Regions from separate parts of the Arthrobacter sp. L77 genome, predicted to be linked through region 3. Evidence: riboswitches for the same ligand, from Rfam matches in the RefSeq annotation. Region 3 holds a riboswitch; each other region holds the start of a gene.
What was found. Region 3 has a riboswitch for cyclic di-AMP ahead of RY94_RS03915 (LysM peptidoglycan-binding domain-containing protein). Riboswitches for the same ligand answer to the same signal wherever they lie in the genome.
Positions count from the first base shown of each region.

Region 1: it holds a riboswitch for cyclic di-AMP, as region 3 does, so the genes downstream of both, RY94_RS13260 (C40 family peptidase) here and RY94_RS03915 (LysM peptidoglycan-binding domain-containing protein) in region 3, are expected to answer to the same signal.
Region 2: it holds a riboswitch for cyclic di-AMP, as region 3 does, so the genes downstream of both, RY94_RS07320 (LysM peptidoglycan-binding domain-containing protein) here and RY94_RS03915 (LysM peptidoglycan-binding domain-containing protein) in region 3, are expected to answer to the same signal.

Region 1 covers NZ_JWSU01000006.1:649,341-658,902, forward strand. The annotation lists partial or broken gene RY94_RS13240 (chromosome segregation SMC family protein) at 1-750, opposite strand, end outside; gene RY94_RS13245 (3-oxoacyl-ACP synthase III) at 983-2,008, shown strand; gene RY94_RS13250 (alpha/beta fold hydrolase) at 2,002-4,635, shown strand; gene RY94_RS13255 (NAD-dependent epimerase/dehydratase family protein) at 4,632-5,597, shown strand; gene RY94_RS13260 (C40 family peptidase) at 6,221-7,075, opposite strand; cyclic di-AMP (ydaO/yuaA leader) riboswitch at 7,079-7,286, opposite strand; gene mutM (bifunctional DNA-formamidopyrimidine glycosylase/DNA-(apurinic or apyrimidinic site) lyase) at 7,396-8,358, opposite strand; gene rnc (ribonuclease III) at 8,359-9,129, opposite strand; gene rpmF (50S ribosomal protein L32) at 9,202-9,405, opposite strand; gene RY94_RS13280 (YceD family protein) at 9,408-9,562, opposite strand, start outside.
Region 2 covers NZ_JWSU01000004.1:987,286-996,847, forward strand. The annotation lists gene mmsB (multiple monosaccharide ABC transporter permease) at 1-1,183, shown strand, start outside; gene RY94_RS07295 (RNA polymerase sigma factor) at 1,397-1,945, shown strand; gene RY94_RS17745 (hypothetical protein) at 1,942-3,240, shown strand; gene RY94_RS07305 (CoA-binding protein) at 3,237-3,749, opposite strand; gene RY94_RS07310 (O-acetylhomoserine aminocarboxypropyltransferase/cysteine synthase family protein) at 3,746-5,125, opposite strand; SAM riboswitch class I at 5,217-5,321, opposite strand; gene RY94_RS07315 (hypothetical protein) at 5,406-5,636, shown strand; cyclic di-AMP (ydaO/yuaA leader) riboswitch at 5,757-5,939, shown strand; gene RY94_RS07320 (LysM peptidoglycan-binding domain-containing protein) at 5,943-6,842, shown strand; gene acs (acetate--CoA ligase) at 6,934-8,880, opposite strand; gene RY94_RS07330 (ABC transporter permease) at 8,871-9,562, opposite strand, start outside.
Region 3 covers NZ_JWSU01000004.1:296,118-305,679, reverse strand. The annotation lists gene RY94_RS03955 (ABC-F family ATP-binding cassette domain-containing protein) at 1-1,350, opposite strand, end outside; gene RY94_RS03950 (hypothetical protein) at 1,403-1,624, opposite strand; gene RY94_RS03945 (DUF302 domain-containing protein) at 1,755-2,162, opposite strand; gene RY94_RS03940 (metal-sensitive transcriptional regulator) at 2,213-2,470, opposite strand; gene RY94_RS03935 (rhodanese-like domain-containing protein) at 2,594-3,250, shown strand; gene RY94_RS03930 (sulfite exporter TauE/SafE family protein) at 3,247-4,005, shown strand; gene RY94_RS03925 (MBL fold metallo-hydrolase) at 4,302-5,711, shown strand; gene RY94_RS03920 (DsrE family protein) at 5,802-6,188, opposite strand; cyclic di-AMP (ydaO/yuaA leader) riboswitch at 6,757-6,926, shown strand; gene RY94_RS03915 (LysM peptidoglycan-binding domain-containing protein) at 6,930-7,787, shown strand; gene RY94_RS03910 (DsbA family protein) at 7,988-8,725, shown strand; gene RY94_RS03905 (cytochrome c biogenesis CcdA family protein) at 8,725-9,562, shown strand, end outside.

The DNA.
Region 1 (9,562 bases), on a different contig from region 3:
GGCGGCCTCGGCCGCGACGTCCCGCTCGAACCCTGCGCGCAGGGCCACGAGCTCGTCGGCGAGCAGGCGCGACCTCGCGTCACGCACCGCGAACTGCACCTGCTGGGCGCGCCGGGCGACCTCCGCCTGTTTCCCGAGCGGGGTCAGCTGCCGGCGCAGCTCCCCCGTGAGGTCGGACAGCCGTGCGAGGTTCGTCTGCATCGCGTCGAGCTTCCGGACGGTCTTCTCGCGTCGGCGGCGGTGCTTGAGGATCCCGGCGGCCTCCTCGATGAAGCCGCGCCGTTCCTCGGGTGTGGCATGCAGCACCTTGTCCAGCTGCCCCTGGCCCACGATGACGTGCATCTCGCGGCCCAGCCCGGAGTCGGAGAGGAGTTCCTGGATGTCGAGGAGGCGGCAGCTCTTGCCGTTGATGGCGTACTCGGAGCCGCCTGCCCGGAAGAGCGTGCGGGCGATGGTCACCTCGGCGTACTCGATGGGCAGGGCGCCGTCGGCGTTGTCGATCGTGAGGGAGACGTGGGCCCGCCCGAGCGGTGCACGGCCGGTCGTCCCGGCGAAGATGACATCCTCCATCCGGCCGCCGCGGAGCGTCTTGGCCCCCTGCTCGCCCATGACCCACGCCAGCGCGTCGACGACGTTCGACTTGCCGGACCCGTTGGGGCCGACGACGGCGGTGACACCCGGCTCGAAGTCGAAGGTGGTTGCCGAGGCGAAAGACTTGAACCCTCGCACGGTTAGACTCTTCAGATGCACGGTGGCAGGCTCTCCAGATGGGGTAGGACCTCCCCAATCTACCGGAGGACACCGACGGTACCGGGCAGCGGGTCGCCAGGACGGCGGTCCCGGACGTTTCCGGAGTGACCGCCACTGCATTACCAAGTAGGCTTACGAAAGTTTCAGCAGTATCCAGAAGGCGTCCAGGCCGATCCACCCGTGGGTCCTTTTCGGCCACAGACCGGCGCTATCAGTTGACGAGGCAGGAAATTTGACCGGTAACGCGACCTTCCGACATGACAACACGGCCTTGCTCGCCGTCACGAGTGTGGAGGCGCCGGTAGTCGTCAGTTCCGCAGAGTTCGACGAACGGCTTGCCCCCAGCCTGAAGAGGCTGCGCCTCTCCAAGCGGCTCCTCGAGCGCGTGGCGGGCGTGACCGAACGCCGCTGGTGGTCGCCGGGCACCGACTTCGACGACGCCGCCATCGAGGCCGGCGCCAAGGCGATGGCCGAGGCGGGCATCGAGCCGGGCGAGGTGGGCCTCCTCATCAACACCTCGGTGACGCGGCGCAACCTCGAGCCGTCCGTCGCCGTGAAGATCCACCACTCCCTCGGCCTCCCCTCCTCGGCCCTGAACTTCGACCTGGCGAACGCCTGCCTCGGGTTCGTCAACGGCATGACCCTCGCCGCGAACATGATCGATTCGGGGCAGATCAAGTACGCCCTGATCGTCGCGGGCGAGGACGCACAGAAGACCCAGGAAGCCACGTTCCGGCGGCTCAACCGGGAGGACTCGACGCGCCAGGACTTCCTCAGCGAGTTCGCGACCCTCACCCTCGGGTCCGGGGCGGCTGCCGCCGTCCTCGGCCCCGCGGATCTCCACCCGGGTTCGCACCGCCTCCTCGGCGGCGTCTCCCGCGCCGGGACCGAGCACCACGAACTCTGCGTCGGCGGGATCGACGGCATGTACACCGACACCAAGGGCCTGCTCGAGGGCGGCCTGGAGCTCGTGGTCACCGCGTGGCACGAGGCGCAGGCGGACGGCTGGGCGTGGGACTCCATGGACCGCTACGTCACCCACCAGGTCTCCAACTCCTACACCAACGCGATCATCAAGGCCGTGGACCTCGAGCGCGATCGGGTCCCCATCACCTTCCCGCACTGGGGCAACGTGGGTCCGGCGTCCCTGCCCATGACCCTCGCCCAGGAAGCCGGCTCCCTGCGGTCCGGGGACCGCGTCCTGTGCCTCGGCGTCGGGTCCGGACTGAACACATCGATGATGGAGATTGCGTGGTAGCACTCCCCGGCGTCGACCCCTCCTGGTCGACGTACCTCGACGTGCCCTCCACCAGCGCGGCGGACCGCCCCGGCACCAGCCATCGCTGGCACTACCTCGACAACGGCGCCGACCTCGAGGACGGCGCCGTCCGGGGGACGCTGCTCTGCGTGCACGGCAACCCCACCTGGTCCTACCTCTGGCGGACCTACCTGGCCGCCGGCCGTGCCGCGGGCTGGCGCGTCATCGCCGTGGACCAGCTCGACATGGGCTACTCCGAGCGGACGGGCGTGTTCCGGCGGCTGGCCGACCGCATCACCGATCTCGAGGACTTCGTCGCCGCCGTCGGGCCGACCGGCCCCGTGGTCACCGTGGGGCACGACTGGGGCGGCGTCGTCAGCCTCGGCTACGCCCACCGGAACCGGGAGGACCTGGCCGGTGTCATCCTCACCAACACCGCCATCCACCAGGACCCGGACCGCCGCATTCCCGCGCCGCTCCGGCTCGCCCTCGCCCCGGGCGTCCACGGTCTCGGCACCCGGACCACCAGCGCGTTCCTCGACGTGACCCTGGCCCTCGCCCGGCCTGCCCTCGCCCCGGATGTGCGCCGCGCCTTCAGGGACCCGTACCGCACCGCCGCCGACCGGCAGGGCATCGCGCACTTCGTCTCGGACATCCCCGCGGATCCCTCGCACCCCAGCTACGAGGCCCTGACCGCGACGGCCGAGGGGATCAGGAGCCTCGAGGTCCCCGTGCTCATGATGTGGGGACCTCACGACCCGATCTTCTCGGACCCCTACCTGGAGGACCTCGCCCGGCGGCTCCCCCACGCCGATATCCACCGCTTCGAACGTGCGAGCCACCTCGTGCAGGAGGACGCCGACACGGCGTCGACGGCCATGCAGTGGCTGGCCGAACGGTCGGTGGGACTCCCCGCGCCCTCCAGTGATGTCCCGGCCCGCGGCACGTCCGACAGCGGGGCGCCGTACGTCCCGCTCGGCCAGCGGCTCACCGACCTCGCCGCCGGTCCGGACGCCGCACGGACCGCCGTCGCGCAGATGCAGCCCGCCGGCCCGCCGCGGACACTGTCCTGGCGGGACCTCGCCGACGACGTCTCCGCCGTCGCCGCCGGCCTGACCGCGCTCGGCTACGGTCCGGGCAGCCGGGTGAGCCTCCTCGTCCCGCCCGGCGTGGACCTGACCGTGCTCATCTACGCCTGCCTGCGCATCGGCGCCGTGATCGTCGTCGCCGATGCCGGCCTCGGCGCCCGGGGCCTCAGCCGCGCCGTGAAGGGGTCCGCGCCCGACGTCGTGATCGGCATCGAACGCGCCCTCGTCGCCGCCCGCGCCTTCGGGTGGCCCGGACGCCGGATCAGCGCCACTCGCCTGACCGCGGCCACGCGCCGGGCGCTGCGCGTGGAGGCCTCGCTCAATGACCTGCGCGCCGCACGGCCCGCAGCGTCCGTCGTGGAGGCGCCGGCCGCGGATGCCGACGCCGCCATCCTCTTCACCTCCGGCTCCACGGGCCCGGCGAAGGGCGTCGTCTACACGCACCGGCAGCTCTCCGCCATGCGGGACACCGTCGCGGCGACCCTGGGGCTCGGCGAGGGGGCCTCGCTCGTCGCGGGCTTCGCCCCGTTCGCGCTGCTCGGACCGGCACTCGGAGCGACGTCGGTCACGCCGGCCATGGATGTCACAGCCCCGCGGACGCTGACCGCGCAGGCGCTGGCCGACGCCGCGGACGCGATCGACGCGACGGTCGTCTTCGCGTCACCAGCGGCCCTGCGCAATGTGCTCGCCACCGCCGGCGCGCTCACCGACGCAGGCAGGACCGCCCTCGGCCGGATCTCCCTCATGCTCTCGGCCGGGGCGCCGATCCCCGTCCCGCTCCTCGAAGCGGTACAGGACCTCGTGCCGTCCGCCACCCTGCACACGCCCTACGGCATGACGGAGTCCCTCCTCGTCGCGGACATCGACCTCGCGGGCATCCGACGCGCCGCGACTGCCGCGCGGGACGGTCTCGACGGCGCCGGTGGCGGGGTGTGCGTCGGCCTCCCGGTGCACGGCGCCCGCGTCGCCGTCAGCCCGCTCGACGCCGACGGTGCGGCGACGGGCGAGGCGACCACGACGCCAGGGCGGACCGGCGAGATCCTCGTGGACGCCCCCCACGTCAAGGACCGCTACTTCCGACTGTGGAGGACGCAGCAGGAGTCCACCCGGACTCCCCCGTGGCACCGCACCGGCGACGTCGGCCACTTCGACGCCGACGGGCGCCTCTGGGTGGAGGGCCGGCTGGGCCACATCATCACGGCGGCCTCCGGCGTCCTGACGCCCGTCGCCCTCGAGCAGTCCCTGGAGACGATCGACGGCGTCCGGCTGGCGGCCCTCGTGGGCGTTGGCCCCGCGGGCACGCAGGCCGTGGTCGCGGTCCTCGAGACGGACGCCGCGGGACGGCGCCCGGCCCTGGCCGATGCTCCACTCGCGGAGGCGGCACGCGCCACCGCGCTGGGGCACGGCGTCGACCTCGCCGCGGTCATCGCCGTTCCCGCCCTCCCGGTGGACATCCGGCACAACGCGAAGATCGACCGCACGCGCATCGCGCAGTGGTGCGGCCGGTTCCTCTCCAGTGCCCGCCCGGGGTCCCTGTGACCGTCCTCGTCACGGGTGCCAGCGGGATGCTGGGGCGTACCGTCGCCGAGCACCTCCTCGCCGCCGAGGAGGACGTCCGGTGCCTGCAGCGGCGTCCCTCCGGGGTGTCCGGCGCGGAGGACGTCCTCGGATCGATCACGGATGCCGCAGTCGTCGCCACCGCGGTGCAGGACTGCCGCGCCGTGATCCACCTCGCGGCGAAGGTCTCCTTCACCGGGGCGCCCTCCGAGTTCGAGCGCACCAACGTCGACGGGACGCGGATCCTCCTGGACGCCGCCCGCGCGGCAGGGGTCACCGACGTGGTCCATGTGTCCTCGCCGTCCGTCGCGCACGACGGCTCGTCGCTGGTCGGGGCGCCCGCCGGCCCGGCGGGCCCGGCGCACGCCCGCGGCGACTACGCCCGCACCAAGGCCGCGGCCGAGGTCCTCGCCCTGGCCCGTTCGACGCCGTCGTTCCGCGTCGCAGCGATCCGGCCGCACATCGTATGGGGTCCCGGCGACACCCAGCTGGTGGAACGCGTGATCGAGCGCGCGCGTCACGGTCGCCTGCCCCTGCTCGACGGCGGGACCGCCCTGGTCGACACCACCTACGTGGACAACGCGGCGTCGGCCATCGTCGCGTGCCTGCGGCGCATGGACGCGGCGCAGGGCCAGGCGCTCGTGGTCACCAACGGCGAGCCCCGCCCGATCGCCGAGCTGCTCGGCGGGATCTGCCGTGCCGGCGGGGTGCAGCCGCCCGCACGGTCCGTCCCGGGAGTACTTGCCCGGGTCGCGGGCTCCGTGATCGAGCGGGCCTGGCTCCGGCTCGGCAGGACGGACGAACCTCCCATGACCCGCTTCCTGGCGGAGCAGCTGTCGACCGCGCACTGGTTCGACCAGCGCCACACGCGCAGCGTGCTCGACTGGAGCCCGTCCGTGAGCATCGACGAAGGGCTCGAGCGCCTGGCGACGTACTACCGCTGAGGCTCCGTCTCCCCTCGTTTTTCCCTGCGCCTGATGGTGCACGCGGCCTTAGGCGTCGGGTACACCCATCCACCCTGATCGTGCAGTTGTGGTGGGTCCTGCCGTCGACGACTCGCCATACGTGCACAACGAGCATGCTCCGCGCGCCGGGCGAACCCGAGCATGCACCTTCAGGCGTCGGGCACACCCATCCACCCCGATCGTGCAGCTGTGGTGGGTCCATTGGTCGGCAACCCGCCATACGTGCTCACCGAGCGCACACCCATACGCGCCGGGCGAGCCCGAGCACGCACCTTCAGGCGTCGGGCACACCCATCCACCCTGAGCGCGCAGGTGTGGTGGGTCCTGCCGTCAATTACCCGCCATACGTGCTCAACGAGCATGCTCCGCGCGCCGGGCGAGCCCGAGCATGCACCTTCAGGCGTCGGGTACACCCATCCACCCTGATCGCGCAGGTGTGGTGGGTCTATTCGTGGACGACCCGCCGCACGTGCGCAACGAGCATGCGCTGCGCACCGCTGACGCCTTCGGCTTGGGGTGGAACGCAGAAGGACGGGATGCATGATGCATCCCGTCCTTCCGACCGTCTGACTGGTGTCGCCGACCGTGGGCCGGCGGCTCAGTTAGCGGGTGTAGTAACCATCCACCGACATGGCGCTGACCGAGTGGACGAGCGTGCCCTGCGAGGCGTTCAGGGCGCTGACCATCTGGCCGTTGCCGAGGTAGATCCCCACGTGGCTGCCGCCGTTCTGGCTCACCAGGTCACCCGGCTGGGGGTTGCTGGTGGGCGTCATGGAAGCGAACTGAGCCCAGGTGGTGCGGGGCAGGTCGACGCCGTTCTGGGCGTAGGCCCACTGCACGAAGGCCGAGCAGTCCCAGGCACCGAAGGCGGTCCCGCCGTACACGTAGCCCGAGCCAACGCCCTGCATCGCCGTTCCGACGATGCCGCCGCCGGCCACCGGAGTGATCGACGCAGCGGACTGGAGGCTGACACCGGAGGTGGCTGCCGGAGCGGGGGCTGCGGCAGGCGCAGCGGGTGCTGCGGCCGGAGCGGGAGCTGCGGCGGGCAGTGCAACGATCGACGCCGACTGCGCGGAGTACTGCGCGGGAGCCGCGGAACCGCCGAGGGCGATCGACTGGCCGGGGTAGATGACCGAGGCGCTGCCGAGCCCGTTGGCTGCGAACAGCACGTCGACGCTCAGGCCGTGCATCGCGGCGATGGAGCCGAGCGTGTCGCCGGCCTGGACGGTGTGGGTGCCCGCGGCAGCGGAGGAGACGGCTGCCGGCTGCGTAGCGACCTCGCCTGCGGCGTTCGCCGGAAGCGATGCGCCGAACATGATTCCGGAAGCAACGGCGACGACGGCGGCAGGCTTGCCGGCGACGGAGGCGCTTGCGGAGACGGCGCGTGATGCCGTGATGAAGGGGTTGATGCGCGTGGGGACGGCCCGGTGGCGCGCGTTATGGCTCTGCTTGGACATGTTGATGCCTTTCCCAATGCCTGCGAAGTTAGCTGTCGGGTTCGGATGGGACATCCGGACACGCTCTCTGCAAACCACCGTCCCCAGTGCTGGTTTACGCGTGTCTTTACCCCTAGGACCCGTGATCGAGTCCGCTAGTGGTTCCCCCGCCCCTGTCGAATGTGTAGTACGAACGGTCCGTCCTCATCGACAGGGTTAGGCAGTGTGAGGATGGGCGCCCATCCGTTGTGGATCGGACGCGAGACCAACCGTACCGGCTGCCGACGCCGGTTGTCACATTTAGATCACGAGGGGAAAATCACCTTTTTTCCCCTAACACCTCAGATCCGTGCATTGCGTGGTCTGGGCTGGCAGTGCGGGCACAGGTAGGAGGACCTGTTCATGAAGGATTCGCGGCGCACCAGCGTGGTCCTGCCCTCGGCGGCGCACCGTCGGCACGGCCGGCCCTCCCGTCCGTAGGCCTCCAGATCGCGGGCGAAATAGCCCGACGCACCGTTCACGTTGACGTACAGGGAGTCGAAGCTGGTGCCGCCGGCCGCCAGCGCCCGCTGCATCACCGAGGTGACGGCGTCAAGGATGCGCTGTGTGTCGGGCCGTCGCAGGGTGTCCGTGGGCCGCGCATAGTGGAATCTCGCCGCCCAGAGCGCCTCGTCCGCGTAGATGTTGCCGATCCCCGAGATGAGCCCCTGGTCGAGGAGCGCGCGTTTGAGGCCCGTTTTGCGGCTGCGGAGACGCTCGTGGAAGGAGGCCGCGGAGAATCCGGGGTCGAGGGGATCGCGCGCGATGTGCGCGGCCTGGTGGGGAACGAGCGGGAGGTCGGAGATGCCCAACCCACCGGGCAGTCCGTCCGGCGTCGGCTCCAGGTCGGCGACGAACATGCCGCCGAAGATCCGCTGGTCGACGAATCGCAGCTCACCCGGCAGGGCGGCGCCGTCGTCGTCGACCGCCGGGGAGAGCGCGAGGCGGACCTTCAGGTGCTTCTCAAGGGGAGCGTCGGGGTCCTCGACCAGGAGCTGTCCGCTCATCCCGAGGTGTGCCATGAGGGCTACGTGGGGGCGATCTCCGGGCCGGCCGGCGTCCTCGAGCGTCATCCAGAGGAACTTCCCCCGGCGCACCACGTCGCTCACGCGGGCCCCCGCGACGTTGCCGACGAAGTCCTCGACGCCGTCGACGTGCCGCCGGAGCGACCGGGGATCCAGGACCTCCACGGAATCGATGACGCGTCCCGCCACCCAGCGCGCGAGGCCCCGGCGGACGACCTCGACCTCGGGGAGTTCAGGCACTCAGGGTCCGTCGGGTGACGCGGGGGTGCCGGGGATGCCCGTACTGTCGGCGCTGTCGGTGTCGGCCGGACCACCGGGTAGCAGTGGGTCCAGCGGCACCGCGAGGGTCTTCCACGAGGCGGCCGCAGCCGCCTGCTCGGCCTCCTTCTTCGAGTTGCCGCACCCGGAGCCGTACTCCGTGCCACCGATCAGCAGGCGTGCCGTGAACGTCCGGGCGTGGTCCGGACCCGTCCCGTCGACCCGGTAGTCGATGGTGCCGAGCCGCCGGGCGGCCGCCGTCTCCTGGATGCGGGTCTTCCAGTCGGTCCCCTCGCCGAGCACCGCCGCATCGAGCAGCAGCGGCCCGATCAGCCGCATGACCATGGCGCGGGCCGTCTCGATGCCGTGGCTGAGGTAGGCGGCCCCGATGACGGCCTCCATGGTGTCCGCCAGGATCGAGGCCTTGTCGCGTCCGTTGGTCAGCTTCTCCCCCTGGCCCAGCAGCACGTAGCTGCCGAGGTCCAGGGTGCGGGCCACCCCGGCCAGCGCCTTGGTGCTGACCACGGCGGAGCGCCGCTTGGCGAGGTCGCCCTCGGACAGATCCGGGTGGTCCCGATACAGGGCATCGGTGACCGCCAGCCCGAGTACCGAGTCGCCGAGGAACTCCAGGCGCTCGTTCGTCGGGATCCCGCCCTTCTCGTAGGCGTAGGAGCGGTGCGTCAGGGCAAGACGAAGCGTCCCGGTGTCGATATCGACACCGAGACGCTTCGTGAGGTCTTCCGTATTCTTCACAACTGCATCAGCTGATCCAGCAGCGGACGGCCACCGGCAGGCGCGAGGCCTGCCGGGAGCGCGGGTCCGTTGTTAGACGTCGGCTACCTTGCGGCCCTTGTATTCAAGGAACAGCGGGGTGCCGGCGGAATCGGTGACAACCTTGGCCTGGTGGGCGAGGCTGTAGGTGACGCGGCCGTTCTCGAGGGTCTTGACCAGCTTGGGGGCGGTTGCCTTCCACTGGGACCGGCGTGCGCGGGTATTCGCGCGGGACATTTTCCGTTTCGGGACAGCCACGGCTAACTCTCTTCCTTCTCGTCTGACTCTGACTTGGGTGCCGCGTTCTGCTCGGCGGCGGTGCCCGTCAGCCCGGCAAGGGCTGACCAGCGAGGATCCAAAACTTCATGGTGGTGGTCAGGATCATCGTTGAGCCGCGCTCCGCATTCGGAGCACA
Region 2 (9,562 bases), 690 kb from region 3:
GGACGGGTTCTCCTTCCTCGCGGGCAGGCTGCGGCAGATCGGCATCTTCGTGGCGCTCCTCGTGATCGTCACCCTGTTCCAGGTGCTGACCGGCGGCGCGCTGCTGCAGCCGGACAACGTCTCGAACATCATCGTGCAGAACAGCTACATCCTCCTGCTGGCCATCGGCATGGTCATGATCATCGTGGCCGGGCACATCGACCTGTCGGTGGGATCGGTGGCCGCGTTCGTGGGCGCCATGTCCGGCATCATGGTGCAGGACTGGAACTTCCCCTGGTGGGCGGCGTTCATCGCCTCGCTGATCATCGGCGGACTGGTGGGTGCCTGGCAGGGCTTCTGGGTTGCCTACGTGGGCATCCCGGCGTTCATCGTCACCCTCGCCGGGATGCTCGTGTTCCGCGGGCTCACGCAGATCGTCCTCGGGAACCAGCGCATCACCGGCTTCCCGGAGGAATACCGGCAGCTCGGCGGCGGCTTCCTCTTCCCGGGCCTCTTCCCGGCCGAGACGAACCTGCTCGACTGGACCACCGTGGGGCTCGGCGTCATCGCCGTCGCACTCCTCGTGATCACCCAGCTCCGGGGGAGGGCCACCCGGGCCAGCCTGAACCTCGAGGACGAGCCGCGGGCCTGGTTCCTGACGAAGCTCGCGTTCATCGCGGTGATCATCCTGGGCCTGACCTACCTGCTCGCGAGCTCCCGCAGCGGGACGCCGATCGTGCTCGTGGTCCTCGGCATCCTGATCGTCGCCTACAGCGCCGTGATGAACAACTCCGTCTTCGGCCGCCACATCTACGCCCTCGGCGGCAACCTGCAGGCGGCGCAGCTCTCCGGCATCAACACCAAGCGCATCGACTTCCTGCTCTTCGTCAACATGGGCGTGCTGGCCGCACTGGCCGGGCTCATCTTCACCGGACGCCTCAACTCGGCCGGCCCGGGTGCCGGCAACCTGTTCGAGCTCGACGCCATCGCGGCGGCGTTCATCGGCGGCGCAGCCGTGACCGGTGGCGTCGGTACCGTGATCGGGGCGATCACCGGCGGCCTCATCATGGGCGTGCTCAACAACGGCATGTCCCTGCTCGGGGTGGGGATCGACGTCCAGCAGTTCATCAAGGGCATGGTGCTCCTGCTCGCCGTCGGGTTCGACGTGTTCAACAAGCGGCGCGCCTCGAACGCGCTGAAGTAGGGCCCCGCAGAAGAAATCCCGGAAAAGACGGACCGGGCGTAACTTTCCCCGGCTCCCGGTCGATTACCCCACTGAAAGCGCCGCACCGAGGCTTATCCCCCAACGGGCCTCGGTGCGGCCTTTTGTGCACCTGCATGAAGGGCTCTCCGCCCGGTCGGGAGGCGGCGGTTACGATGGTCACGCCGTGCCGGTCGAACAAGGAACAGATGGAACGTGGTCTCAACGCTGCCTGCTGATGCGCTCGTCCGCGCGCAGACAGGCGAGCCGGCGGCCCTGTCCCTGATCTATCAATCCCTGAGCCCGGCCGTGCTGGGATACTTCTCGGGGCGCGGGTCCGAGGACCCGGAGGCCCTCACCCAGGACGTCTTCCTCGCGGTCTTCTCCAGGCTCGAGTCGGTGACCGGAGGGCTTCCCGGGCTGCGCACGTTCACCTTCTCCGTCGCCCACGCGCGCTACGTGGACGAGGTGCGCAGGAGGACGCGGGCGCCCGTGCTGGTGGGCTACGAGGTCGACGGCGACACCCGGACCACGGACTCCGCGGAGGAGGTGGCGCTCGGCAACCTCGACGTGGCAGGGGGGTTGCTCGAACAGCTCAGCACCGACCAGCGCGAGGTCATCCTCCTGCGCATCGTGGCGGAGCTGCCGATCGACCAGGTCGCCGAGATCCTCGGGAAGTCGGCAGGATCGGTGAAGCAGCTGCAGCGGCGGGGACTGCTCAGGCTGAAGGACCTCGTTCAACCCAATGAATCGGAAGCGCCATGACTGCACGTGAGACGCCGGACGCCGTACGGCACCTCCTCGACGAGGCCGGCGTCGCCGAGGACCCCGCCCTCGTGCGCGCCGTGGAGACCCTCCGCACCCTCGGGGCGGGACCCGCGCCCGAGGTGACCGCCGAACTCGCCCAGCTCATGGCCGACGGCGGCAGGGCGCCGTCGGGCCGCCGCAACAAGAGGCGTATCACCTTCATCGGTGGAGCGCTGGCCGTGTCCATGGGCGTCGGGATGTCCGGCGTCGCGGCCGGCACCGCCCTCACCGACGGCCTCACCGAGGCCGTCGAATCGATGGCACGCTTCAGCATCCGGGACAGCGTCGACCGGGCGCACCCGCTTCCCGGCGCACTGGCGGGGCCGGACGGCGGCGGAGGGCCCGTCGTCGCCCCGTCCGCCGAGGCCCCGGCCCGGTCGCTCGCGGAGCCGGTTCCTGCGCCGTCGGCCGCGGCGGAGGTGGGCCGGTCGGCCGATGCCGGTCCCCCCGTGACGGACGCCGGTCCGCCCGCGGACCATGCGGTGCCGCGTGGCCCGGCAGGCGCCGGTCCGTCCGGTCCGGAACACACCCCGCCTACTGCCGCCCCGGATGGGCCGGCCGCTGCGGGTCCACCCGCTGCAGTCCCTCCCGCGCGCCAGGCGCCCCCCGCCGGGACTCCTGCTGCTGAGGCGCCCCCGGCCGCTGTCCCCCCGGGTGCGGCGTCACCCGTGGGACCGGCGGGATCCGCGCCGGCGCCCGGACGCGAGCGTCGCTCCATGGCGGCGCCGCTCGCGTCCGGGAGCACCGTGCCGGGAAGCCCGGTGCCCGGGAGCACCGTGCCGGGAGGCCGGGCCCCGGGGACAGCGGTCCCCGGGAACGGACAGGCAGGCGGTCCGGCTGCCGGGAACGGAAAGCCGGTCGATCCGGCCACAGGCGACGGGAAGATGGGTCCGGCCCCCGGGCAGGGGACGGCGGACAGCCCGGTCCCCGGCAGGGGCACGGCAGGCGGTCCGGTCCCCGGGAACGGGACCGCGAAGGCGGGCGGCCGGGGTCCCGAGGTCCGGCAGCTGAAGCAGCCCGGGCCGGGGGCTCCGGACGGTCCTGCTGCCGACCCGCGGGAGAGCGGCGCGTCCGCTGATGGGCGGGCTGTCCCCGCGCCGCAGGGCAGGGTGTGGCTCCTCGCGCCCGCGGGCGGTCCCGGGCAGGTCCCGTCCGTGCCCGGCACCGGGGATCCCGGCGCGGAGGAGGCGACGTTCGTGCCCGGCCCCGTCCCGGCGCCGGATGATCCCGCCGGGCTGCCGGACCTCCGCTAGGAGGTGAGCTGCCGCTTGGAGGAGATGACGCCGGTGTTGAACCCGGCGAGGTTGAGCCCGCCGTGGAAGCGTGCGTGCTCGATCTTGATGCAGCGGTCCATCACCACGTCCAGGCCTGCGGCTTCGGCGTCGCGCGCCACGTCCTCGTGCCAGGACCCCAGCTGCAGCCAGAGCGTCCTCGCGCCGACGTCGAGCGCGTCCTGCAGCACCGAGGGCAGGTCGTCGTGCTTGCGGAACACGTCGACGACGTCGGGCACCTCGGGCAGGTCCTTCAGCGACGCGTAGGCCGGCTGGCCGAGGATCTCCTTCGCCACCGGGTTCACGAAGTACAGGCGGTAGGGGGAGGAGGACTGCAGGTAGGTCGCGACGAAGTAGGACGCTCGCGAGGGCTTGTCCGACGCGCCGACGATCGCCACCGACCGCGCACTCCTCAGCAGGTTCAGCCGTTCGGGTGCCGACGGCCCCTCCCAGGTCCGTTCCGGTGTCGTGTTGCCGGTGCTGCTGCTCATGCTCCCACTCCCACTGCCCGTGTTGCCGACGCGTCGTCGTCGTTCTCACCGGCCGCTTCCTGCGGCAGGTCCTCGAAGGCGGCGTCGGAGGCGTTCACCGCGATGTCCAGGGCCTGGTCCAGGTCCCAGAGGATGTCCTCGAGGTCCTCCAGCCCCACGGAGATGCGCACGAGGTCCTCGGGGACGCCCGCCGCGGCGAGCTGCTCGGCCGAGAGCTGCTGGTGCGTCGTCGAGCCCGGATGGATCACGAGGGTGCGGGAGTCGCCCACGTTCGCGAGGTGCGAGGCGAGCTGCAGCGACTCGATGAACTTCTGGCCCGCCCTGCGGCCGCCCCTGATGCCGAAGCTGAACACGGAGCCGGGGCCCTGCGGCAGGTAGGTCTTCGCCCGCTCATGATGCGCATGGGTGGGGAGCCCGGCGTAGTTGACGTATTCCACCCGCGGATCGGCCTGCAGCCACTCGGCGACGGCCAGGGCGTTCTCGAGGTGTTCGTCCAGGCGCTGCGCGAGGGTCTCGACCCCCTGCAGGAGCTGGAAGGCGGACATCGGCGAGAGGGAGGGCCCGATGTCGCGGAGCTGCTCGGTGCGCAGCTTGGTCAGGAACCCGTACTCCCCGAAGTTCGCCCACCACTGGATGTTGCCGTAGGACGGCACGGGTTCGGTCATCATGGGGAACTTGCCGTTGCCCCAGTCGAACCGGCCGCTCTCCACGATCACGCCGCCGAGCGTGGTGCCGTGCCCGCCGATGAACTTGGTGGCCGAGTGGATGACGATGTCCGCGCCGTGCTCGATGGGGCGCACCAGGTAGGGCGTGCTCAGCGTGGAGTCGACGATGAACGGGACGCCGGCGTCGTGGGCGACCTTCGCGAGGCCCGCGAGGTCGGCGATCTCGCCGGAAGGGTTCGCGATCACCTCGGCGTAGACCGCCTTGGTGTTGTCCTGGATGGCGGCCGCGTAGTCCGCGGGGTCCGTCCCGGGGACGAAGGTGGTCTCGATCCCGAACCGGCGCAGCGTGACGTCGAGCTGGGTGACGGTGCCGCCGTACAGCTGGGAGGCCGCGACGATGTGGTCCCCGGCCTGGCAGAGCGCCGCGAAGGTGATGAACTCCGCGCTCATGCCCGACGCCGTCGCCACCGCCCCGATCCCGCCCTCGAGGGAGGCGATGCGCTCCTCGAACGCGGCGACCGTGGGGTTGCCGATCCGCGAGTAGATGTTGCCGTACTTCTGCAGCGCGAAGAGGTTGGCGGCGTCGTTGGTGTCCTTGAACACGAAGGACGTCGTCTGGTAGATCGGGACCGCCCGGGCCCCGTGGGTGGCGTCGGGCGTGCCGCCCGCGTGCAGTGCGCGCGTGCGGAAACCGAAGGAACGTTCTGCCATCAGGCACCTGCCTTGCTGGATTCTGACACTGCGACGGTGGGTCGGAGGTCGGGGTGGGTGCCGCAGGCGGCCGGGACGATGCTCATGGTTCCCTCCATCGTTCTGGCAGTAGCACCCTCATGTCGCCGCGGGGACGCGGAGGCCAGGGTTGCTGCGGCGTCAGTGAGCCAGATCTCTCGGCCGCTCGGGATGGTCGGATCGAGTCTGACACCGGGCCGGTGCAGAACCAAACCATGTGTCCCCGTGTGAGGCAGGGGTTGCGGCGACCTAGGCTGGAGGGATGGAGGAATGGAGATCGGCAAGCCGGGCGCAGGACCGCAAGCTGTGGCAGACGCTCTGGTACGTCGGCGCCGCGCTGACGCTCACGCTGGCCAGCAGCATCCTCGTGGCCCTGGGCGGCTTTGGAGCGGCGGCCACGGACTGGTTCTACGTCCAGCAGGCGGTGCTGCTCTTGCTCAGTGCCGCCGGGACGGTCTTCGCCCTCCGTCGCTGGCGGACGCTGCGCGGCTGAGGAGCACTTCACCTCCTGTTACTCAAATGTGACAGAAGTGACTGCTGTTAGGTATGGTCAGCACGTGCTTCCGCGACCGTGGGGCGCTCCTGGACGGATTGCCGAGCCCTGCCGTCGTCCCGGACTCGTTTGCAACCACGAAAGGCAGGGACGGGGGAACCACTAGTTCCACCGGGCGCGCAGGAGACCCTGCAGGCGCCCTCGGGGTTAAGTCGCACCACATCACCCACGGGTGATGTCCGCGGCCGGGTGACTCCCATCCGAACCCGACAGCTCACCCCGCAGGCATGGGAGAGGTATAGAACCATGTCACGAAACATTTCTTCAGCGCGCCACCGTGCCGACGTCGACGGCAGTCTCGCGCTGCAGGGCCTGTCCCGCGCCGCCAAGGCCCACGCCACCGCCGTAGGCCGCCCCGTCGCGATCGCCGCCGTCACCTCGGGCCTCGCGCTCGGCGCCGTGGGCACCGCCCATGCCGGTGAGTACACCGAGCAGGGCACGACGACGGCCCCCGCGGTCGTCGCAGCACCGGCCGCCGGCGCCGCCGCGACGACGCACACCGTCGTCGCGGGTGACACCCTGGGCGCCGTCTCGGCACGCTACGGCGTCGACCTGACCGCGGTCCTCACGGCGAACGGCCTGTCCGTCGCATCGGTCATCTTCCCGGGCGACACCATCACCATCCCCACCGGCGGTGCCGCTGCGGCTCCGGCCCGGACGGTATCGGTGTCGGTGCCCGTCGCCGCGCCCGCGGCGTTCGTGGCGGCTGCTCCCGCGGCGCCGGTCCAGCAGGCCGCTGCTGTCGCCCCCGCTCCGGCCGTGTCCACGGCTCCGGCGCCGGGCGTGCAGCTGGCCTCCGCCGGCATCACCCCGATCGCGACCTCCGGCAGCGCCGGCGGTACCCTCCTTGCTTCCGCCCAGTCGCAGCTCGCCGCCGGTGCCGTCCAGGACTGCACCATCCTGGTCGAGAAGGCGCTGCGCGCCGCGGGCATCCCCGCGGGCGATCTCGGCCCCTCGCAGTTCTTCCGGTTCGGCCCCACCGTGGGCACCCCGGCTCCGGGTGACCTCGTCATCACCGGCGGTCACGTCGCGATCTACGCCGGCGGCGGCCAGGTCATCAGCAGCGGCATGAACGGCGCGAACCTCACCATGAAGCACTCCCTCTCGGATCTCCCGGGAGCCTCCTTCGTCCGGGTCGCTGGCTGACACCGGAACGAACCACACGCGGGAAGCGGCAGGCGCTTGGACGGGGCCCCTGCCGCTTCCTTCTTTTAACGCCGGATCGCCCGAGGGCGCATCACCGGCGGGACAGCACGTCCTGGATCCCAGGGATGCACCCTTCGTTCTGCAGGGAGGTGGTGTCCCCGAGCGCTGAGCCCTCGTAGAGCTGCGTCAGCAGGCGGCGCATGATCTTCCCGGAGCGCGTCTTCGGCACGTCGGGTACGACGACGACGGCGGACGGCCGCGCGATCGGCCCGATGGCCGTCGCGACATGGGCGCGGAGCGTCGAGGCGACGTCCGTGTCCGGATCGGCGCCCGAGGCCAGCACCACGAACGCCGCGATGGCATGGCCCGTCAGGGGATCGGGCACGGGGCAGGCGCCGGCCTCGGTGACGAGCGGGTGGGCCACGAGCGCCGACTCGATCTCGATCGTGGACAGCCGGTGGCCCGAGACGTTGATGACGTCGTCCACGCGGCCCAGGATCCAGGTGTCGCCGTCGTCGTCGTACCGTGCGCCGTCGCCGGCCAGGAACCAGCCCTGCGCCGCGAACGTCCGCCAGTAGGAGTCGAGGTAGCGCTGCGGGTCGCCCCACACGGTGCGTGCCATCGCCGGGCCGTGACGGTCCACCACGATCAGGCCCTGCACGCCCGGCGGGACGGGACGGCCCTCCTCGTCGACGATGCGCGTGCTGACCCCGGGCAGTGCGCGGGCGGCGCACCCCGGCTTGAAGTCCGCGTCGGTGGGGCTGGGGGAGAGCACGGTGGCGCCGGTCTCCGACTGCCACCAGGTGTCGACGACGGGCACCTCGTCGCGGCCGAGGTTCCGGCGGAACCAGCGCCACGCCTCGGGGTTGACCGCCTCGCCGACCGTGCCGAGCACGCGGATGCTCGAGAGGTCGTAGGAGCCCGGGACGCCGTCCGGGAACCAGCCCATGAGCGAGCGCACCAGCGTGGGCGCGGTGTAGTAGCTCGTGACGCCGTAGCGCTCGATGACCTCGAGGTGGCGTCCCGGATGGGGCGTGTTGGGTGTGCCCTCGTAGAGGACCTGCGTCGCCCCGTTGGAGAGCGGGCCGTACAGCTCGTAGGTGTGGGCGGTGACCCAGGCGAGGTCGGCGGTGCACCAGTGCACGTCCCGTTCGCGCAGCGCCGGGTCGGGGTTGCTGAAGAGATGCTCGAAACTCCAGGACGCCTGCGTGAGGTACCCGCCCGAGGTGTGCACGAGGCCCTTGGGCTTCCCGGTGGTCCCCGACGTGTACATGATGAACAGCGGCGTCTCGGCGTCGAACGCCTCCGGCTCGTGGTGCGGTGAGGCGGTGTCGACGACGTCGTGCCACCACACGTCGCGGCCCTCGCTCCAGCTGATGTCCGAGCCGGTGCGACGCACCACGAGGACGTGCTCGATGCCGTTGTCCCCGGCCACCGCGGCGTCGGCGTTGTCCTTCACGGGCACGGCGACGCCCCGCCGGAACTGGCCGTCCGTGGTGACCAGCAGCTTGGCGCCGGTGTCCTCGACGCGGAAGCGGAGCGCCTCCGCCGAGAACCCGCCGAAGACCAGCGAGTGCACGGCGCCGATCCGCGCGCAGGCGAGCGTGATGACCACCGTCTCGACGAGGACCGGCAGGTACACGACCACGCGGTCGCCCGTCCCGATGCCCAGGGCCAGCAGCGCGTTCGCGGCCCGCGACACCTCGTCCTGCAGGTCCGCGTAGGTGACGGTGCGGCGGTCCCCGGGCTCGCCCTCGAAGTGGAGTGCCACGCGATCGCCGCGCCCGGCCCGGACATGCCGGTCCACGCAGTTCGCTGCGACGTTCAGGGTGCCGCCGGAGAACCACTCGATGGCCGGGATGCTGAGGGTCCCGTCCGCCTGCGGCTCAGCCTTCTCGAAGGAGTGCACGGTGTGCCACGGCGTGTCCCAGTCGAGCCGTGCGGCCTGTTCGGCCCAGAAGGCGAGGCGCCCGGCCTCCTCCTGGGCTGCGGTGGCCGCGTCCGTGCCGGTGCCTGCCGTGCCGGTGCCTACGCCCACCGTCGCACCGCCCAGCGTTCCGCGATGCCGAGGAGCGCATCCGTCGTCTTGCCGATCACGGCGAGCAGGATGATCGCGAGGATGATCCGGTCCACGCGGCCTGTCTGCTGGGAGTCCGTGAGCAGGAAGCCCAGGCCCATGGACGAGGCGATGAGTTCGGCGGCCACGAGGAACAGCCAGGACTGCGCGAGCGCCAGCCGGAGGCCCGAGAACAGCGCGGGCACGACGGCGGGCAGCTGCACCGTGGTCAGCAGGCGGAGGCCGTTGAGGCCGAATGCCCGGGCGGCCTCGACGAGGTTGCGGTCCACGTGCCGCAGGCCGAGGTAGAGCGTGGTGAAGACGGGGAAGAAGGCGCCGATGCTGATGAGCGTGACCTTCGAGTCCTCGTTGATGCCGATCCACAGGACCAGCAGCGGGACCCACGCGAGGGACGGGACGGCGCGCAGGGCCCCCACGGTGGGGGTGAGCAGCACGTCCGCGAGTCGGGACAGGCCCAGGAGCGCGCCGGCGAGCACTCCGAGCAGGGAACCGATGACGAAGCCGAGGACCACGCGCTGGGTGGAGATCAGGATGTGCGTGGCGAGCTGGCCGCGCTCCACCAGGTCCACGGCGGCAGCGAGGACCGACGCCGGCGAGGGGAGCTGCGACGGGCGGAAGAAGCCCGACGCCGTGCTGACGTGCC
Region 3 (9,562 bases):
GAGGAGGGTGCGGACCTCGCCCTGCGACATCTCCGGCACCAGGGACTCGAAGGCCGCGCCCAGGGGGAGGGCGTCGTCGAGCTGCCCGCGGGCCTGGTCGATCTCGCCGACGGCCACGCTGGAGCCGAGCGTTCCGGCGCCGTCATCGGGCTGCTGGTGACCGAGCAGGAGGCGCAGCAGCGTGGACTTCCCCGCGCCGTTGGGGCCGGTGATCCCGATGCGCTCACCCGCGTTCACCTGCACCGAGACGGGCCCGAGGGTGAAGGCGCCCTGCGTGACGGAGGCGCTGTTCAGGGTGGCGACGACGGAACTCGAGCGCGGCGCGGCACCGATGGTGAACTGCAGCTGCCACTCCTTGCGGGGTTCCTCCACCTCGTCCAGCCGGGCGATGCGCGATTCCATCTGGCGGACCTTCTGCGCCTGCTTCTCCGAGGACTCGGCGCTCGCCTTCCGGCGGATCTTGTCGTTGTCGGGATTCTTCTTCATGGCGTTGCGCACGCCCTGCGAACTCCACTCGCGCTGCGTGCGGGCACGGCCCACGAGGTCCTGCTTCTTGTCCGCGTACTCCTCGTAGGCCTCACGGGCGTGCCGGCGCGCCACGGCGCGCTCCTCCAGGAAGGCGTCGTACCCGCCGTCGTACACCGCCACCCTGTTCTGGGCGAGGTCCAGTTCGACGACGGTGGTGACGCAGCGGGCCAGGAACTCGCGGTCGTGCGAGACGAGGACCGCACCCCCACGCAGATTCTGGATGAAGGACTCCAGGCGGTCCAGCCCGGCGAGGTCCAGGTCGTTGGTGGGTTCGTCGAGGAGCACGATGTCGAAGCGGCTCAGCAGCAGGGCGGCCAGCGCGACCCGCGCGAGCTGCCCGCCGGACAGCGCGGTCGTGGGGGTGGCCGGGTCGAGGCCTCCCGCCACGTCGGCGAGGACGGCCGGCATGCGGTCCTCGAGGTCCACGGCCCCGGAGGACATCCAGTGGTCGAGCGCCAGGGCGTAGGCGTCGTCGGCGCCCTTCGCCCCACTCCCGAGCGCCGCGGCGGCGTCCTCCATGGCGAGGGTCGCCGCCGTCGTGCCGGTCCTCCGGCCGATGTAGGCAGCCACCGTCTCACCGGCGACGCGCTCGTGCTCCTGCGGGAGCCAGCCCACGAAGGCATCGGTCGGGGTGGTCCTGACGGTGCCGGCGAGAGGGGTGTCCGCTCCCGCGAGGAGGCGCAGGAGGGTGGTCTTGCCGGCACCGTTGGCCCCCACGACGCCGACGACGTCCCCGGGCGAGACGGTGAGGTCGAGTTTCGAGAAGAGGGTGCGGTGGGCGTGGCCCCCGGACAGGTCCTTCGCCACGAGGGTTGCAGTCATCCCTCCAGTCTAGGAGGGCCGGCCCTGCCTGCCCGTGCTGCGGGGGAGCGGCTCAGGCCGGGACGTGCCAGATGCTGTACTCGTCGAGGTGGAGCATGGCGCGGTGCCCGGCCAGGTCGTCGCGGATCCAGACGACGCCGGGGCCGGGCGCGGTGTCCTCCACGCACCCGCGGTAGTGCACTTCGTTCCTGCGGCGTGCCTCGACGATCGTCCCCGGGGTCAGCGCGCAGAGGTCGAGGACGCGGGCGGGGGTGCGGGTGGCGATGGCGGTCATCGGTGCTCCTTGGTGATCCAGGGGTCGGCCCGCTGGGACGGCGGGCTGCCTCCATGATTCGGGAGCGGTATTGCGGGCGTGTTTCCGGGACGTTTAGTTCCCGACCTCGGCGGGCCGGCCCGGCTCGCGGTCAGGAAGCGAGATCCGCGAGAGCCCTGTCGAGGCGGGCTCCGGCGTCGTCGGCCACCGCTCCGACCGCCGGGCTCGCGCTGAGCCGGACCATGGTCTGCGGGTCGATGGCCTCGATCGTGGTCTGCTGTTCGTCCCGGCCGCGCCGGACGACGACGTTGCAGGGCAGGAGTGCGCCCATCGAGGGTTCCGCCGCGAGGGCCCGGCTCGCCAGGGCGGGGTTGCAGGCGCCGAGGATGAGGTAGTCGCCGACGGCGTCGGCGGCTTCCACCCCGAGCTTCGTCTCGAAGGTGGCCCGCACGTCGATCTCGGTGAGGATCCCGAACCCCTGCTCCTTCAGCGCTTCCCTGGTGCGGCGTACTGCCTCGTCCCAGGGGAGGGGGACGGCGATGGAGTGGGTGTACGTCATGGGTGGCTCCTTCGGATCGGGCGGGAGATCGGATCAGGCGGGCGTTCGGATCAGGCGAGGGTGAGGAAGAGCTTCTCGAGCTCCTTCTTGTCGAGGCTGGTGTCCTCGCGGACGATGCATTGCTCGAGGCCGCTGGCGATCACGGCGAACCCCGCGCGGTCCAGGGCCTTCGAGACGGCTGCGAGCTGGGTGACGACGTCCTTGCAGTCCCGGCCTTCCTCGAGCATGCGGGTGACCGCGGCGAGCTGCCCCTGGGCACGCTTGAGGCGGTTGATGACGGGAGTCATTTCGGTCGGGTCGAGTTGCATGGTCTTCTCCAGAAGTCGGGGGTTACGTGGCCAGTCTATACCCCCAAGGGTATTTTGACTACCCCGGGGGGTATAAGGAATACTCCAGGGGGTATACCTTTTCGATGCGACCGAGAGGCTCCCATGAGCACCCCTTCCCCCGTGAACCCCGCCGTCCCCGCCGCGTCGGAGGCGACGTCCTCGTCGGCCCTGACGGAGTTGTCCCCCGAGGCACTGCGTGAGTGGGTGGGCGAGCACGAGGATCTCGTGGTGATCGACGTGCGGTCCGCGGCGGAGTTCGAGTCCCTGCACATCAAGGGTTCCTACAACGTGCCGTTGCCGCTCCTCTCGGAGCACACCGACGAGCTCGCTGCCCGCCTGGGCAGCCGGGTGGTGCTGGCGTGCCAGTCCGGTGTCCGTGCCGAGCAGGCACGCCAGAAGCTGGCGGCGTCGGGCATCGGCGCAGCCCACGTCCTGACGGGCGGGGTGCCCGGATACGCCGCCGTCGGTGGTGATGTGGTGCGGGGTGGCAGCCGCTGGGACCTCGAGCGTCAGGTCCGCATGGCCGCGGGCTCCCTCGTCCTCGTCGGCCTGGCCGGCGGACGCTTCGTCTCCCCGAGGATCCGGGCCCTGGCAGGGGTCATCGGTACCGGCCTGACCTTCTCGGCCGCGACGAACACCTGCGCGATGGGCAAGGCCCTTGCGGCGATGCCCTGGAACAGGGCCACCACCGAGCCCACCCGCGAAAGCGCCATCCTGCAGCTGCCCGTCCCCGCCACTGATGGAGCTGCGGCGGCATGATCCCGGCCCTGCTCCTGGGGCTCGTGGTCGGCATCGTCCTGGGTGTCGTGGGCGGCGGCGGGTCGATCATCGCCGTGCCGGCCCTGGTCTACGGGATGGGCATGAGCCCGGCCCAGGCCATCCCGACCTCGCTCCTGGTGGTGGGGCTCTCCTCCCTGGCCGCGCTGCTGCCCCGTATCCGCGAGGGCCTCAACTGGCCCGTGATCGCCCTGGTCGGAGCCGCCGGCATCCCTGCGGCCTGGGGTGGGGCGGCCGTGGGTCGGCTCGTGGACCCCGACCTCCTGATGCTGGCCTTCGCCGTGATCATGGTGCTCGCCGGCATCCGGATGCTCACCGCGACCCGCGAAAGCGAGGGCTCCTGCAGCACCGGGCCCACGCGGGCTTTCCGGACCTGTGCACCCAAAGCGGTCGCAGTGGGCCTGCTCGTGGGCTTCCTCACCGGCATGCTGGGTGTGGGCGGGGGCTTCCTCATCACCCCGGCCCTGACGATCTTCCTGGGCCTGCGCATGACACAGGCGGTCGGCACGTCCCTGGCGATCATCATCATCAACTCCGCCGCAGGGTTCAGTGCCCACGCCGCCGGCTACACGATCGACTGGCCGACCACGCTGACCTTCGCCGTGCCGGCCATCCTCGGCTCGATGGTCGCCGCCCGATTCGCCCGACGGCTGAAGGACAAGCACATCCGCATCTCCTTCGCGGCACTCATCTTCGCCGTCGCTGCGTGGGTCACCGCCAGCACCACCACCGCCTGACACCCTCGTCCTCAACGGCGCCGGCTTCACCGCCGACACCATGGCCGGCGGCATGACCGTTTGGACCCGCGCAGGCCTGCCGATCGACCAGGCCCGCCGCACCTGAGGCGTCTGCCTCCCCATGGACCGGGTGTGTGCTCGGACCCGTCCCGTCCCGGGACCGGTCACGCACCCCCTTCCGGTACCCCGCCCACCGGTACCGCCCCCCTTGCGGTATACCCCTGGGGGTATTACGCTGGAGGAGAGCGGGATACCCCAGGGGGTATCTGCATCCATTCGAACCGAAGGAGTACCCGATGCTGATCGAACGCATCTACGACCAGGACCTCGCCCAGGCCAGCTACCTGATCGGCTGCCAGGCCAACGGGACGGCGGTCGTGGTCGACGGCCGGCGCGACATCGCCGTCTACCAGGACCTCGCCGCGAGGAACAACATGAGGATCGTGGCCGTCACCGAGACCCACATCCACGCGGACTACCTCTCGGGCACCCGCGAACTGGCCGCGGCGACCGGAGCGGCGATCTACGTCTCCGGCGAGGGCGGGCCGGACTGGCAGTACGCCTTCGAGGGCACACGCCTGATGGACGGCGACACGATCACCATCGGCAACATCAGCCTCCGGGCCCTGCACACCCCCGGGCACACCCCCGAGCACCTGTCCTTCCTCGTCACCGACGGCGCGTTCAGCGACCAGCCCGGCTACCTGCTCTCGGGCGACTTCGTGTTCTCCGGCGACCTCGGCCGCCCGGACCTGCTGGACGAGGCCGCCGGGGGCGTCGATACCCGCTTCGAGGGAGCGAAGCAGCTGTTCCGGAGCCTGCAGGAGAAATTCCTGACCCTGCCCGACTACGTGCAGGTCCACCCCGCCCACGGCGCCGGCAGCGCCTGCGGCAAGGCCCTGGGCGCGATCCCGTCCTCCACCGTCGGCTACGAGCGGCTCTACTCCTGGTGGGGCCCCTACCTCGCCGCGAACGACGAGCAGGGCTTCATCGACGAACTCCTCGACGGCCAGCCCGACGCCCACGCCTACTTCGGGCGGATGAAGCGCGAGAACCGCGACGGCCCCGCGATCATGGGAGAACGCCCACCGCTGACCGAACTCGACACCGACCGGGTCGCCGCCGGCCTCGCCGCCGACACCCTGACCTTCATCGACACCCGCACCGCCGACCAGGTCCACACCGGAACCGTCCAGAGGTCCCTGAACATCCCCGCGAACGCCGCGATCGCCACCTACGGGGCATGGGTCGTGAACCCCGAAACCGACCCCAACCCCCTGGTCCTGCTCGCCTCCGACCAGGACCAGGCCCAACAGATCCGCGACCACCTGGTCCGCGTCGGCATCGACGACATCGCCGGATACGTCACCAGCCTCCACGGACTGCCCCTCACCACCCCGACACTGATCCGCCCGGAGGACCTCGCCGACGCCGACCCGGCAATGATCCTCGACGTCCGGAACCGCACCGAACACACCACCGGACACATCCCCGGAGCCCACCAGCTCAACGGCGGACGCCTCATGTGGCACCTCGAGGAACTCCCCACCACCGGCACCATCATCACCTACTGCCAGAGCGGACTCAGGAACTCCGTCGCCGCCAGCGCCCTCCGCCGCGCCGGCTACGACATCGCCGAACTCGACGGCAGCTACAACGCCTGGACCACCTGGCAGCAGGCACGGGAGACCGTGACCACCAACTGAGCAGGCAGAGACCGACGACACGCTGCGGCGGCGGCACGGTAGACCCGGCCGCCGCCACAGCTCTGCCCTCGACCGTGCCTCCTGAACGGATCACATCCTGACGTAGGCCCATCCTTCCCATTGTCGCGATGCCAGATGGGCGACGGCTGCCGACACATGGTCGATGCCGGGCAGCAGCTGGCTTGGCTCCATGTCTGCCGACCGCATACTGTTCTCACACGCGAGGATGCGCACCCCGTGATCCAGGACGTCCGCGATGGCTTCCGTTACCTCGGACCCGCCGGCGAGTATCGCAACGACAGGACCCTGGATGACCACCTCGATGATGCTTCCTGGAGGCAGAGCGGCCGAGGCGTTGGTGGCACTGCGGAGGGCGCCGCCCAACGAACCGGGCTCCGCCGGCCCCGCCGCGTGGATCAGCAAACCCTTCACGTCCGTGGCAGGGCGAACTCCGGGGGTGGAATGGGTAGCGGACACGGAAGCTCCTTCGCAGGCGACCCCGACAGCATCACACCGTCCTGACGTGGATCGGGGGCTGGGGTATGGACTGCATGCTACCGTGGCGAGCTAAATGTCTAGACATATCGAGAAGCGTGGCGCCTTCGGCCTCACGCCCGCTGCCCTACCCAGCGTGACAGCATGCTTTTCTGCCACCGAGCAACCAGGCGCTCAGGGTCGGTGAATCGCGGACGCCTGCGTCAACATCGACCCACGCGGACAACTGCTGCCCGGCTTCGATGTCATGTCCGATGCAAACACCGACAGCCGGAACAACCCTCGAGAACAACTCCCGATGAGCGCCACGGGGCTGCCCTGGATGGCTCATTGAGGGTTTCCCGCCATCGACGGCTGCTCAACCTGAACGCTCGGGGCCACAGCGCAGTCGAACAGGTACGCAGTTGCCGTCGCCCTGGGATATCGCTTCCGGATGAGCCCTGTCACACCCTGTCGCTCCGCGCCCTCCAAATGTTTATACATTTGTGATTTCTGTGTAGATTGAGTTCGTGCTGCCCATCAGGCGCAGCACCCTTGGCACGTTACCGAACCCTGCCGCTTGCCGAGGCCCGTACACCACGAAACTTCGGCAGGGGCGGGGGAACCAGGTTCGGATTCTCACTGAATCCTTGGGGTTAAGCCGCCGGCATCACCGTCCGGCGGCCGGGTGACTCCCACCCGCATCCGACAGCTCACCTCGCAGGTATTGGGAGAGGTCAAGCAATGTCAGACAAGAACACCCGCGGCCGCCACCGGGCCACCACCAGCACCCTGTCCACCCTTTCACGAGGCGTTTCCAGCCATGGCGGGAAGGTGGGCCGCCAGGTCGCCCTCGTCGCCCTGGGATCAGGACTCGTGCTGAGCATGGCCACGCCGGCCCAGGCGGGGGCCATCGCGAATGCCCCCCAGGGGGACAGCGCCTCGGGCGCCGCCTCCTCCCACGCAGGCACGTCCGGCCAGGCCGTCGCCTTCGGGCCGTCCACCCACACCGTGGTCGCCGGGGACACCCTGAACCAGATCGGAGCGCTGCATGGGATCGCGCTGGAGACGATTCTGTCGCTGAACGGACTTCAGATGGATTCCACCATCTACCCGGGAGATGTCATCGCCCTAACCGGGGCGACGAACACCCAGGGCGTGGAACTGATGACCGCTCCAGCACCGACCAGCCCTGCACCATCGGCCGATGTGCCGGACCAGCTGTCAACCATCAGGCTGGCGAGCGCCGACGTCGAACCGGAGGCATCCTCATCGACCAATGGGGCGATTCTCGAGGCGGCCCGGGCACAGATGGGGGCCATCCAGGACTGCACCGTCCTGGGGGAAGTCGCCCTGCGAGCAGCAGGGATCGAAGGGGTCGGCGATGAGTCCCCCGAGTCCCTGATGGCGTACGCGACGCCGGTATCGACACCGAAGCCCGGCGATTTCATCTACTACGCCGACGGCGGGATGGGCTTCTCCCACAACGCGGTCTACCTCGGTGACGGGCAGGCCATCCACAGTGGATGGAACGGCAACCAGACCGTCGTCGAGAGCGTCGATGTCGGATCCGGCCCCGTGTACTACCGCGTGAACGCCTGACCCCGTGACGTCCGCGGTGCCCGGTGGCTCACCTGCTCCCAGGCACCGCGGCTTCACCGCGCCACCACGTGAAGTGGGGGCCGCCGAATACAGCATGCTCACAGCTGGAGCCCAGACTTTACAGGCCGCCACAGGGCCCGTAGCGTCGAATTCGAGAAATGTATAGACATTTGATGTTCCGGTCATCCTGAGGAGTTCGCATGCCATCGCCTTCCACCAGTACCTCCCGTCGTCGACCCTGGACCTTGGTGATCGCCGCCCTCGGAATAGGGATCCTGATGCTGCTGGTGGGGATCTTCGCGTATCAGGGAGGAGCATCCCAGGGGGCCAGTGACACCGGATCATCCTCGCAGGGATCCACCGACTCCGAGGGCGCGCCGCTGGACATGTCCCGGCGGATCGCGGACGACCCCACGGCGCTCGGTGCGGTCGACGCCCCGGTCGTGCTGGTCGAGTACGCGGACTATCGTTGCCCCTTCTGCGCGGTCTTCTCCCGCGAGACCCTGCCACCCCTGGTGGAGAAGTATGTCGAGAGCGGTGACCTGCGCGTCGAATGGCGCGACCTGCCGGTCCTCGGCGGCCAGTCCTCCATGGCGGCTGTCGCCGGCCGCGCCGCCGGGAACCAGGACAAGTTCTGGGAGTTCAACGAAGCGGCTTTCGCCGTCGCTCCCGAACGTGGACATGCCGATCTTCCCCGGGAGCGTCTGGTGGAACTCGCCGAAGAATCCGGGGTACCGGACATGGCGCAGTTCGAAGCCGACCTCGACTCCAAGGAACTGCAGCAATCCGTTGCCGAGGACGCGCAGGAAGCCGCAGCCCTGGGCGCCACCGGAACACCCACCTTCCTCGTCAACGACACCGCACTGATCGGCGCACAACCCCTGGAGACCTTCGAAGAGGCCATCGAAGCCGCACTCAAGACGGCCGACGCCAAGTAATGGGCATCGGATACGCCGGGGCCTTCCTGGGAGGCATCCTCACCCTGTTGAGCCCCTGCTCGGCCCTTCTCCTGCCGGCCTTCTTCGCCTACGCATTCTCCACCAGGACCCGCCTCGTCGCTCGAACGGCCCTCTTCTACCTGGGCCTGCTCTCCACGCTCGTACCGCTGGGGATATTCGCCGGGACACTCGGGTCCCTCGTCACCCAGCACCGCGGCATCCTGGTCGCCTCGGGTGCCGGGCTGGTCATCGCCCTGGGCCTCGCCCAGATCGCCGGACTCCGGCTGCCGTCCCTGCTCCGCACCAACACCCGCACCGGGTCTTCACGGCTCTCGGTCTTCGCGCTCGGCGCTGTCTACGGTATCGCCGGGGTCTGCACGGGACCGATTCTTGGTTCCATCCTGACCGTCGCCGCAGTGGGCGGCAACGCCCTGTACGGCGGGATCCTCCTGGCGATCTACGCTCTCGGGATGGCACTGCCCCTGTTCGCGCTGTCCCTGCTGTGGGACAGGCTCGGCATCTCGGGCCGCCGCTGGCTGCGGCCACCGCCGGTGACCATCGGCCGATGGTCCAACTCCTGGGTCATGATCGTCTCCGGCGCTCTCTCCATCGGCATCGGAGTCCTGCTGCTGGTCACCGACGGCACCGCCGGACTCGGCGGGGTACTCACCGTCACCGACCAGTTCCAGCTCGAGTCCGCCGTGAGCGGGGCAGCTTCGGATATCCCGAACGCCGTGTTCGCACTGCTGGCCACGGTCGTCCTGGCAATCACGGCCGCCCTGTACGTCAGGAACCAGCGGAACGCCCGTCCCGCCGGGAACGATGCCGAGGCGACGT